Regions from separate parts of the Paenarthrobacter sp. NPDC056912 genome, predicted to be linked through region 1. Evidence: riboswitches for the same ligand, from Rfam matches in the RefSeq annotation. Region 1 holds a riboswitch; the other holds the start of a gene.
What was found. A riboswitch is a leader RNA that binds a small molecule or an ion and turns the genes downstream of it on or off. The one in region 1 is predicted to bind cyclic di-AMP.

Region 1 (3,869 bases):
TCCTGCGCCGAAGCGTCCGTCCTTGGGCAGCAATTCGGCGGGAATGGTGATGCTGGTGTCGCTCACGTGTGGCTCCAATGGGTATCGGTCAAAGATGGGTCGTGGCAGGTGGCATCGGCTGCCCCTTCGACTCCCCAATTCTGCCTGACACGGCCAGCTGGCAGGAACCTGTCCTTGTCATAGTCCGCCACGTGGAACAGCAGGGAACGGAATGCGACCGAAATTATCCAGAGTAATTCCAAATAAGCTAGGCTGGTGGTTGGCGTTCATGGGGCGGCGGTGGCACATCGTCCGCCCTGGCCGGGACGCGGTACGGTGGAGATTACGCACGAAGACTGCGTTCGAGGAGAGCTGAGCTGGATGACGGATCTGATCGATACCACTGAGATGTATCTTCGGACCATTTTGGAGCTTGAAGAAGAGAACATCGTTGCTCTTCGCGCACGCATTGCCGAGCGTTTGCGGCACTCCGGCCCCACGGTTTCACAGACCATTGGCCGCATGGAGCGTGACGGGCTGGTGATCGTTTCCAACGACCGTCACTTGGAACTGACAGAGGTTGGGCGCAAGCGTGCCACGGAGGTCATGCGCAAGCACCGCCTCGCAGAACGGCTCCTGGCCGATGTCATCGGCCTGGACTGGGCCTACGTCCATGACGAGGCGTGCCGCTGGGAACACGTAATGAGTGAACGCGTGGAGCGTCGGCTCTACGAGCTCCTTGAGCACCCCACTGAATCCCCGTATGGCAATCCCATCCCGGGGCTGGAGGCCTTGGGTGGCCTTGCCAGCCAGCCCTTCCCGCGGCTTGACGTAAACCTTTTGCAGGCCATGGACGGCTATGCCTCCGATTCCCGCGTGGTTGTCAGCCGCCTTGCAGAGCCCATCCAGGTGGAGCCCGAGCTCCTCACGCAACTGGACGAAGGTGGGATCCGGCCCGGTGCCACGGTGTCGCTTGCCCGCGTCGGCGAGTACATCTCCGTGCGTGTCCCCGGCATCGAAGGTGCCTTGGAGCTTCCCCCCGAAGTTGCAGCGCACGTCTTCGTCTCCCTGAGCTGACCTCGCGACGGCAATCCTGCCGCGGGTGGCAAACCTCACTTTTGCGATGCGGGCGCGCGTGTGACCTGCGGTTTTCCGGGATTGATGATAAAGGCGACTGTCAACACGCATGTTTCGGTAGATAACGAATTTATTACCGCGGGCTTTAATCCCCTATAGTTATGTACTAGCGCCGATACCAAAGCGTTACCTGATCCGGAGCCGAGCTCTGCCAGCGGATCAGGTGTTTTATCCACCACTGGCAGAGGCGGGGGAACCACAAGCGGCTGTCTAAAGAAGCAGCCTTGGGGTGAAGTCCGCAGCAGAAGTGCCCACTTATGCAAGTCCCTCTTGGGATACCTGTGTGCCGTGAGCGCCTCGTGCGGACCGGGTCTTTGAACTCTCTGACCCGAATCCGACAGCTAACTTCGCAGGCTTTTCAGAGAGGAACAGAGTTTGACATCGCAGAACGTCAGGGGTCGCCGTCGTGCGTCCGGCCCCGCTGTTGAGCTGCGGCCAGCCCGCGTCGTAGCAGAGATCCGGCCCCGCGACACCGACCGTCAGGTGCGCCGCCGTAAGAGCCCGCTGCGCCAGGTAGCTGACTTTGCCGCCGCCAGTGGCGTAGGGCAGAAAGCCGGAGTCGCGCTTGCCGCCACCGGACTTGCCCTGACTGTCGGTCTGCCCGCAACGAGCCCCGTCATGGCCACCTCGGAATCAGGCCAGACCGAGTCCGCCCTTGCCGTCAGCGGCGGCAGCCAGCCCGAGGTTTCCGCGGCAGCGTCCGCCAAAATCGACTTCAGCCGCGCTGCCGTGGCTACGGCTGCCGATCCCGACGGCAAGCTGAAGCAGCTGCTGAGCGCACAGTCCGCCGGCAGCATCCAGCGCGCATCTTCCGTTGGCACCATGGCCAGCCCCCTTGACACTCTGACCACGGCATCCCCCTTCGGGTACCGCGTCAGCCCCCTCACCGGCGGCACCGGCGACTTCCACCGCGGCCAGGACTTCGTGGCCCAGTGCGGCACCGCCGTCCACGCTGCCGCCTCCGGCAAGGTCACCTTCGCCGGATGGCATGAGTACGGCGGAGGCAACCGCGTGGTCATTGACCACGGCAATGGCCTGGAGACCACGTACAACCACCTGTCGTCGTTCACCGTCAAGGTGGGCCAGACCGTCACCCGCGGCGATACCGTCGCGCTGAGCGGCACCACGGGCGCCTCAACGGGCTGCCACCTCCACTTCGAGGTCCAGGTCAACGGTGAAGTTGTCGACCCCATGGGCTGGCTCTGAGCCAGTTGATGGTCGCCTCTCGCATTCGTGAGACACCCCGTGACCTGAATGTGACATTCGCGTTCAACTGTTGTACCGTTCAAAGCGCATCGGCTTTTTAGGGGGCCGGTGCACTTGAGTGGATTGCCTAGCTCTGCCACCGCTCAAGGTCCGTTCGCATAAATCGTCTGGCAGGGGCGGGGGAACCACTTCTGGTCTTCGAAAGAAGGCCTTGGGGTTAAGTCGCAAAGCTTCCTTGAAGCAGCGCGGCCGGATGACTCCCATCCGAATCCGACAGCTCACCTCGCAGGCATTGGGAGAGGCTACCTACGTGTCATCACGCACTACCCCTGCGCGCCATCGCGCTGAATCGGTTCGTACGAACCCCTTGAACACCCTTTCCAAGGCTGTTTCTTCCAATGCCGGAACCGTTGGCCGTCAGGCCGTCGTCCTGGCTGCAGCTTCCGGCCTCGTTCTCAGCGTCGGTCTGCCTGCACAGGCAGCGGACACGGATGTTTCCAAGTCCGAAGCCTCCAGCACCCAGCAGCTGATCGCTACCGCCGTGGTAACCGCGGAGCCCACAGCCACCGTTTCCTTCGAGAGCCCCGTTGTGGCCACCAAGGAAGCCCCCAAGATTGTCCAGCGCGCAGCGCAGGTTACCGAGCGCTCCGGAGCAGCAGCCGGCGCCGTCACGGCCAAGTCCTCCGAGGCCACCGATGCCGCGTCCAGCGCTGCAGCCTCCGGCCTCGCGGCGATTGCCTACACCGGCATCGGCCACCCGTACGTTTGGGGCGGCACCACCCCCAATGGCTGGGACTGCTCCGGTTTCACCCAGTGGGTTTACGCTCAGGCAGGCATCAGCATCCCCCGCGTGAACGCCTGGACCGCCATGAAGCCCACCAGCACTCCTGCTCCTGGTGACTTGGTCATGCAAAACGGCGGAGCGCACGTAGGCATCTACGTCGGCAACGGCATGATGATCAGTGCTTTGAACCCCGGCCAGGGCACGCTGCTGCACTCCGCAGCGTCCACGGGCACGTCCTCCTTCTTCACCCTCCGCTAGAAATAATCCGGTTCGGGGCTCGCCAGCATGCCCCCCAAGTGCTGGCAGGCCCATTACCCGCGTGCAACCCAACTGCCCGCGGATACGAAAAGAGAAAAATCATGACCAGTGCACACAAGGTTGCACGGCATCGCGCTGAGGCCCCCAAGACCAGCTCGCTTGCCGTTATTGCCAAGGCTGTCAGCGACAACGCCGGTGGCGTTGGCCGCCAGGCAGCAGTTATTGCCGCAGCTTCAGGCCTGGTCCTGACCAGCGGCGTTGCTGCGAACGCTGCGGATGCGAACGTCCAGCGTGAGTCAACGTCTACGTCAACCCTCGAAGTCCAGACGGTAGCCCAGGCCACCATCGCCGCGGACTCCACGGTTGCCATCTCCTACGAGCGCCCTGTGGTCACCACGGTGGAAGCACCGGCTCCCGTCGTTGAAAAGGCCCCCGCCAAGGCCGAAGCCAAGAAGGCAACGGAAGGCGCAACCACCACGGCTTCCAACGCCACGCTGGCCGTCAA
Region 2 (3,869 bases), on a different contig from region 1:
GTCTGCGGCCTGGTTGGCAGGGCCGGCACAGCGAGGCGCGCGGCACGGACCGGGTTCGGCGATGCGCTGGCGGCGGGATCTGTGAGCGTCATGTCTTCAGCATGGAGCCGCCGAATATGAGGCCTTTAGGCGGAAGCTGTGACCGTACTGTGAAAAGCGAAAACCGCGCCCGTTCCCGCGATCCGCTCCAGTGGGTACTGGGGCGAACGGCGGGAACCGGCGCGGTGATCAGGAGAACTCTTGGCTTAGTACCAGTTGTTGGCCAAGTGGAAGCCCAGGGCGGCCGACGGGGATCCGTAGCGTTCCTTGATGTAGTTCAGGCCCCACTTGATCTGGGTCTGGTAGTTGGTCTGCCAGTCAGCACCGGCCGAGGCCATCTTGGAAGCCGGCAGGGACTGGACGATGCCGTAGGCGCCGCTGGAAGCGTTCGTGGCCGTGGTGCGCCAGTTGGATTCCTTCTCCCACAGGGTGTTCAGGGCGGTCATTTCGCCCGGACCCCAGCCGTAGCTGGCGAGGATGCTTGCGGCGTACGCCTTAGCGGCGGCGGGATCGTCCACTGCCTTGGGCGCGGCAGCAGCAGCTGCAGCTTCCGCGGCGGCGGCGGCAGCAGCGGCGTCGGCGGCCTGCTTGGCGGCGGCGTCGGCAGCGGCCTTTTCGGCGGCAGCCTGCGCAGCAGCGGCTTGGTCTGCAGCGGCCTGCGCGGCAGCAGCCTGGTCGGCGGCAGCCTTGTCGGCGGCGGCCTTGTCCGCGGCAACCTTGTCTGCAGCCGCCTTGTCCGCGGCGGCCTTCTCTGCTGCCTTCTTGGCTGCATCAGCCTGGGCTGCGGCGTCAGCGGCAGCCTTCTCCTTCGCCTGATCGTCGATCTGGGCGTTGGTGGCCTGGCGCTCGGCGGCCTGGCTCATCTCGGGAAGGTTGAACGCGGCGTTGGCGGCCTGTCCAAGCGATGCCACGCCCAGTGCGGCTGCTACGACGCCGGCCACAACGGACATGCGGTAGCCGGACTTACCCTGGCGTGCTGCGTTCTTGAGGACGGACTGCGACTTGGTCAGCGGTGCGTTGTTTTCGTCGCGATGACGCGCGGAAGGGCGCGTCTGATCGTTAGGTTCAGACATGTGTGATTACCTCTCAGCGCCTGCGGAGTTAGCTGTCGGGTTCGGATGAGGTCATCCGGCCGCGCATGTAGCTGCGGCTTCACCCCTAGGGCCGGCAAAAATGCCTGGGCCCGGAGACCATGGGTCCCCCGTCTCTGCCTCGAATGAGAACGGAACTCCGGGAAGTGGCAGAGCTCGGCGCATCCCGGGTGTGGGCCTGTTAGGGGAGACCCACCCTTTCGACGGTACAGGAGGATTCAACAGAAGTCACATTTAGGTAACAGAGATCACGACGACGGTGAGTCGCCTTGCTGGATTCGTTACACGCGTTCGGTTGCAACCGTGGGGAGTCGGAGGGCGAACTCTGTACGCCCCGGCCGGGAGGTCACTTCGACACTGCCGCCGTGGGCCTCGACGATCGATTCCACGATCGAAAGGCCCAGTCCGGACGTGCCTTCGGACCCCGATCTGGCGGCGTCGGCACGGGCAAAACGGGAGAAGATCCGGCCCTGGAAATCAGCCGGGATACCGGGGCCGTTATCCGTCACAGTGACCACTGCGCTGCCATCGGCGGAGAGCATGACGCCCGTAACCACGGTGGTTCCGGCGTCGGTGTGTTTACGGGCATTGGAAAGCAGGTTCGCCAACACCTGGTGCAGTTGCGTCGTGTCCCCCCGGACGGTGATGGGTTCATCCGGCAATTGGAGCTGCCAGATGTGGTCCGGGGCCATGACCTTTTCGTCGCTGACGGTCTCGATGACCAGTTGGGTCAGGTCCACGTCCGTGACCTTTACGGGCTGGCCTTCGTCCAACCGCGCCAGCAGCAGGAGGTCCTCCACCAGCGTGGTCATGCGTTCTGACTGGCTCTGCACGCGCGCCAAGGATTTCCGGCCGTCGTCAGTGAAGTTTTCGGTCATCCTCAGGAGCTCGGTGTACCCGCGGATGGCGGTCAGGGGTGTCCGGAGTTCGTGCGACGCGTCAGCTACGAATTGCCGGACTTTCGTTTCACTTTCCTGCCGGGCTTCCAAGGCGCTGGAGACGTTGTTCAGCATTTGGTTCAAGGCGTGGCCCACGCTGCCCACTTCCGTCCCGGGATGGGCGGCCGACGGCGGTACGCGCACCGCGAGTGCCACTTCACCGGCGTCGAGGGGGAGCCGCGAAACCTTGGTGGCTACCTCCGAAAGCTGTTCCAGCGGCCGCATGGTCCGGCGGATGATGACCGTGCCCGCAAGGCCGATCAGCACCAATCCGCCCAAGGAAACAAACACCATGGTCCACACCAGCGAGGCTTCAGCGTTTTGCTTGTCCGCCAGTGGCAAACCAGTCACGATCACATCGCCGTACGCGGGTTCGACTGCCACCAGCCGGTAGTCGCCGTTGGACAGCCTGCGATCCACCGGACGGTTGTCCGTGGGGAGCGCCAGCAGGACCTCTTCGTCGTCAGCCGAGAGGGCCACGCGATTGCCCTGGGCGTCGATCAGGCCAGAGCTCCGCACCGTGGAGCCATCGATCCGGGCGCTGAGCGTTCCCGCCGCCTGGCCGCGCGCTTCCAGCGGGTCCGGTTGGCCGGACGGTGAGGAAGGAAAGTTCGACGGCGGCCTCCCGAAGGATGTCGCACGGCTGGACGCCTGCTCCAGCTGCTTGTCGAGTTGCCTGTTGAAGTACGTGTCCATCGACGCGTAACTGACCACTCCTACGGCACTGCAGATTGCCACAAGAAGCGCCATGGACACCAGGACCAGCCGGGTGCGCAAATGCCACGTGGACGGATTGAGCCAGCTCCGCCGGGACGTCCTGGCAACTCCTGAAAGTGTGGTCAACGCTTAGTCCGCAGGCTTGATGACATAGCCGGCGCCACGAATGGTGTGGATCATCGGCGGGTGGTTTGCTTCGATTTTCTTGCGCAGGTAAGAAATGTAGAGTTCCACGATGTTGGCTTGGCCACCGAAATCGTAGTCCCACACGCGGTCCAGGATCTGGGCCTTGCTGACCACCCTTTTGGGATTTTCCATAAGGTACCGGAGGAGTTCGAACTGGGTGGCCGTCAGCGGGATATCCTCGCCGGCCCGTGTGACTTCGCGGGTGTCTACGTTCAATGTAAGGTCGCCGACCACAAGCTCGGCCGTGTCCATGGCCGCAACACCGGACCGTTGGACGAGTCGATGGAGGCGGAGCAGGACTTCCTCCATGCTGAAGGGTTTGGTGACATAGTCATCGCCGCCGGCAGCGAGGCCCACGATCCTGTCCTGCACGGCGTCCTTGGCAGTGAGGAACAGGGCAGGAACTTCGGGGGCGAAGGCACGGATGCGGTTGAGTACCTCAACGCCATCGAATCCCGGGAGCATCACATCCAGAACCAGGACGTCCGGACGGAAGTCCTTGGCGGCCTTCACGGCCTCGGGACCATCAGCGGCTACGGCGACAGACCAGCCTGCCATGCGCAGGCCCATGCTCATGAGTTCGGCGAGGCTGGGCTCGTCATCGACCACCAGTGCGCGGATGGGGGAGCCGTCCGGGTGGGAGAGCTGGGGAAGGTTGTTGGTCATGGAGTGAGGGGATGCCATGTGACAACTCTCCATTCTGCTGGTTTGCCGGCGCTTTGCCCGTCCTGTGAGGACCCTGTGAAGTCAACACTAGCGAGGTGGGAGTGCGGTGACACCCGGTTCGCTGGGCCACGGGCTGGGCGCGACGTCGGGTTCGCGGACCACTTCCTGATGGCTTGTCCACCGCTTGTAACAGATTCAGCACCTCAAAATCGAGACGGCGCCGGGTTGCAAC

Region 2: it holds a riboswitch for cyclic di-AMP, as region 1 does, so the genes downstream of both, ACFRJ9_RS01480 (hypothetical protein) here and ACFRJ9_RS19260 (M23 family metallopeptidase) in region 1, are expected to answer to the same signal.

What each region holds. Positions count from the first base shown of each region.
Region 1 covers NZ_JBHUCD010000020.1:26,266-30,134, forward strand. Annotated here, with positions in the region: gene serC (phosphoserine transaminase) at 1-66, opposite strand, end outside; gene ACFRJ9_RS19255 (metal-dependent transcriptional regulator) at 361-1,056, shown strand; cyclic di-AMP (ydaO/yuaA leader) riboswitch at 1,246-1,487, shown strand; gene ACFRJ9_RS19260 (M23 family metallopeptidase) at 1,492-2,322, shown strand; cyclic di-AMP (ydaO/yuaA leader) riboswitch at 2,461-2,628, shown strand; gene ACFRJ9_RS19265 (C40 family peptidase) at 2,633-3,364, shown strand; gene ACFRJ9_RS19270 (NlpC/P60 family protein) at 3,466-3,869, shown strand, end outside.
Region 2 covers NZ_JBHUCD010000001.1:316,103-319,971, forward strand. Annotated here, with positions in the region: gene ACFRJ9_RS01475 (dolichyl-phosphate beta-glucosyltransferase) at 1-92, opposite strand, end outside; gene ACFRJ9_RS01480 (hypothetical protein) at 246-1,112, opposite strand; cyclic di-AMP (ydaO/yuaA leader) riboswitch at 1,116-1,302, opposite strand; gene ACFRJ9_RS01485 (ATP-binding protein) at 1,412-2,911, opposite strand; gene ACFRJ9_RS01490 (response regulator transcription factor) at 2,915-3,655, opposite strand.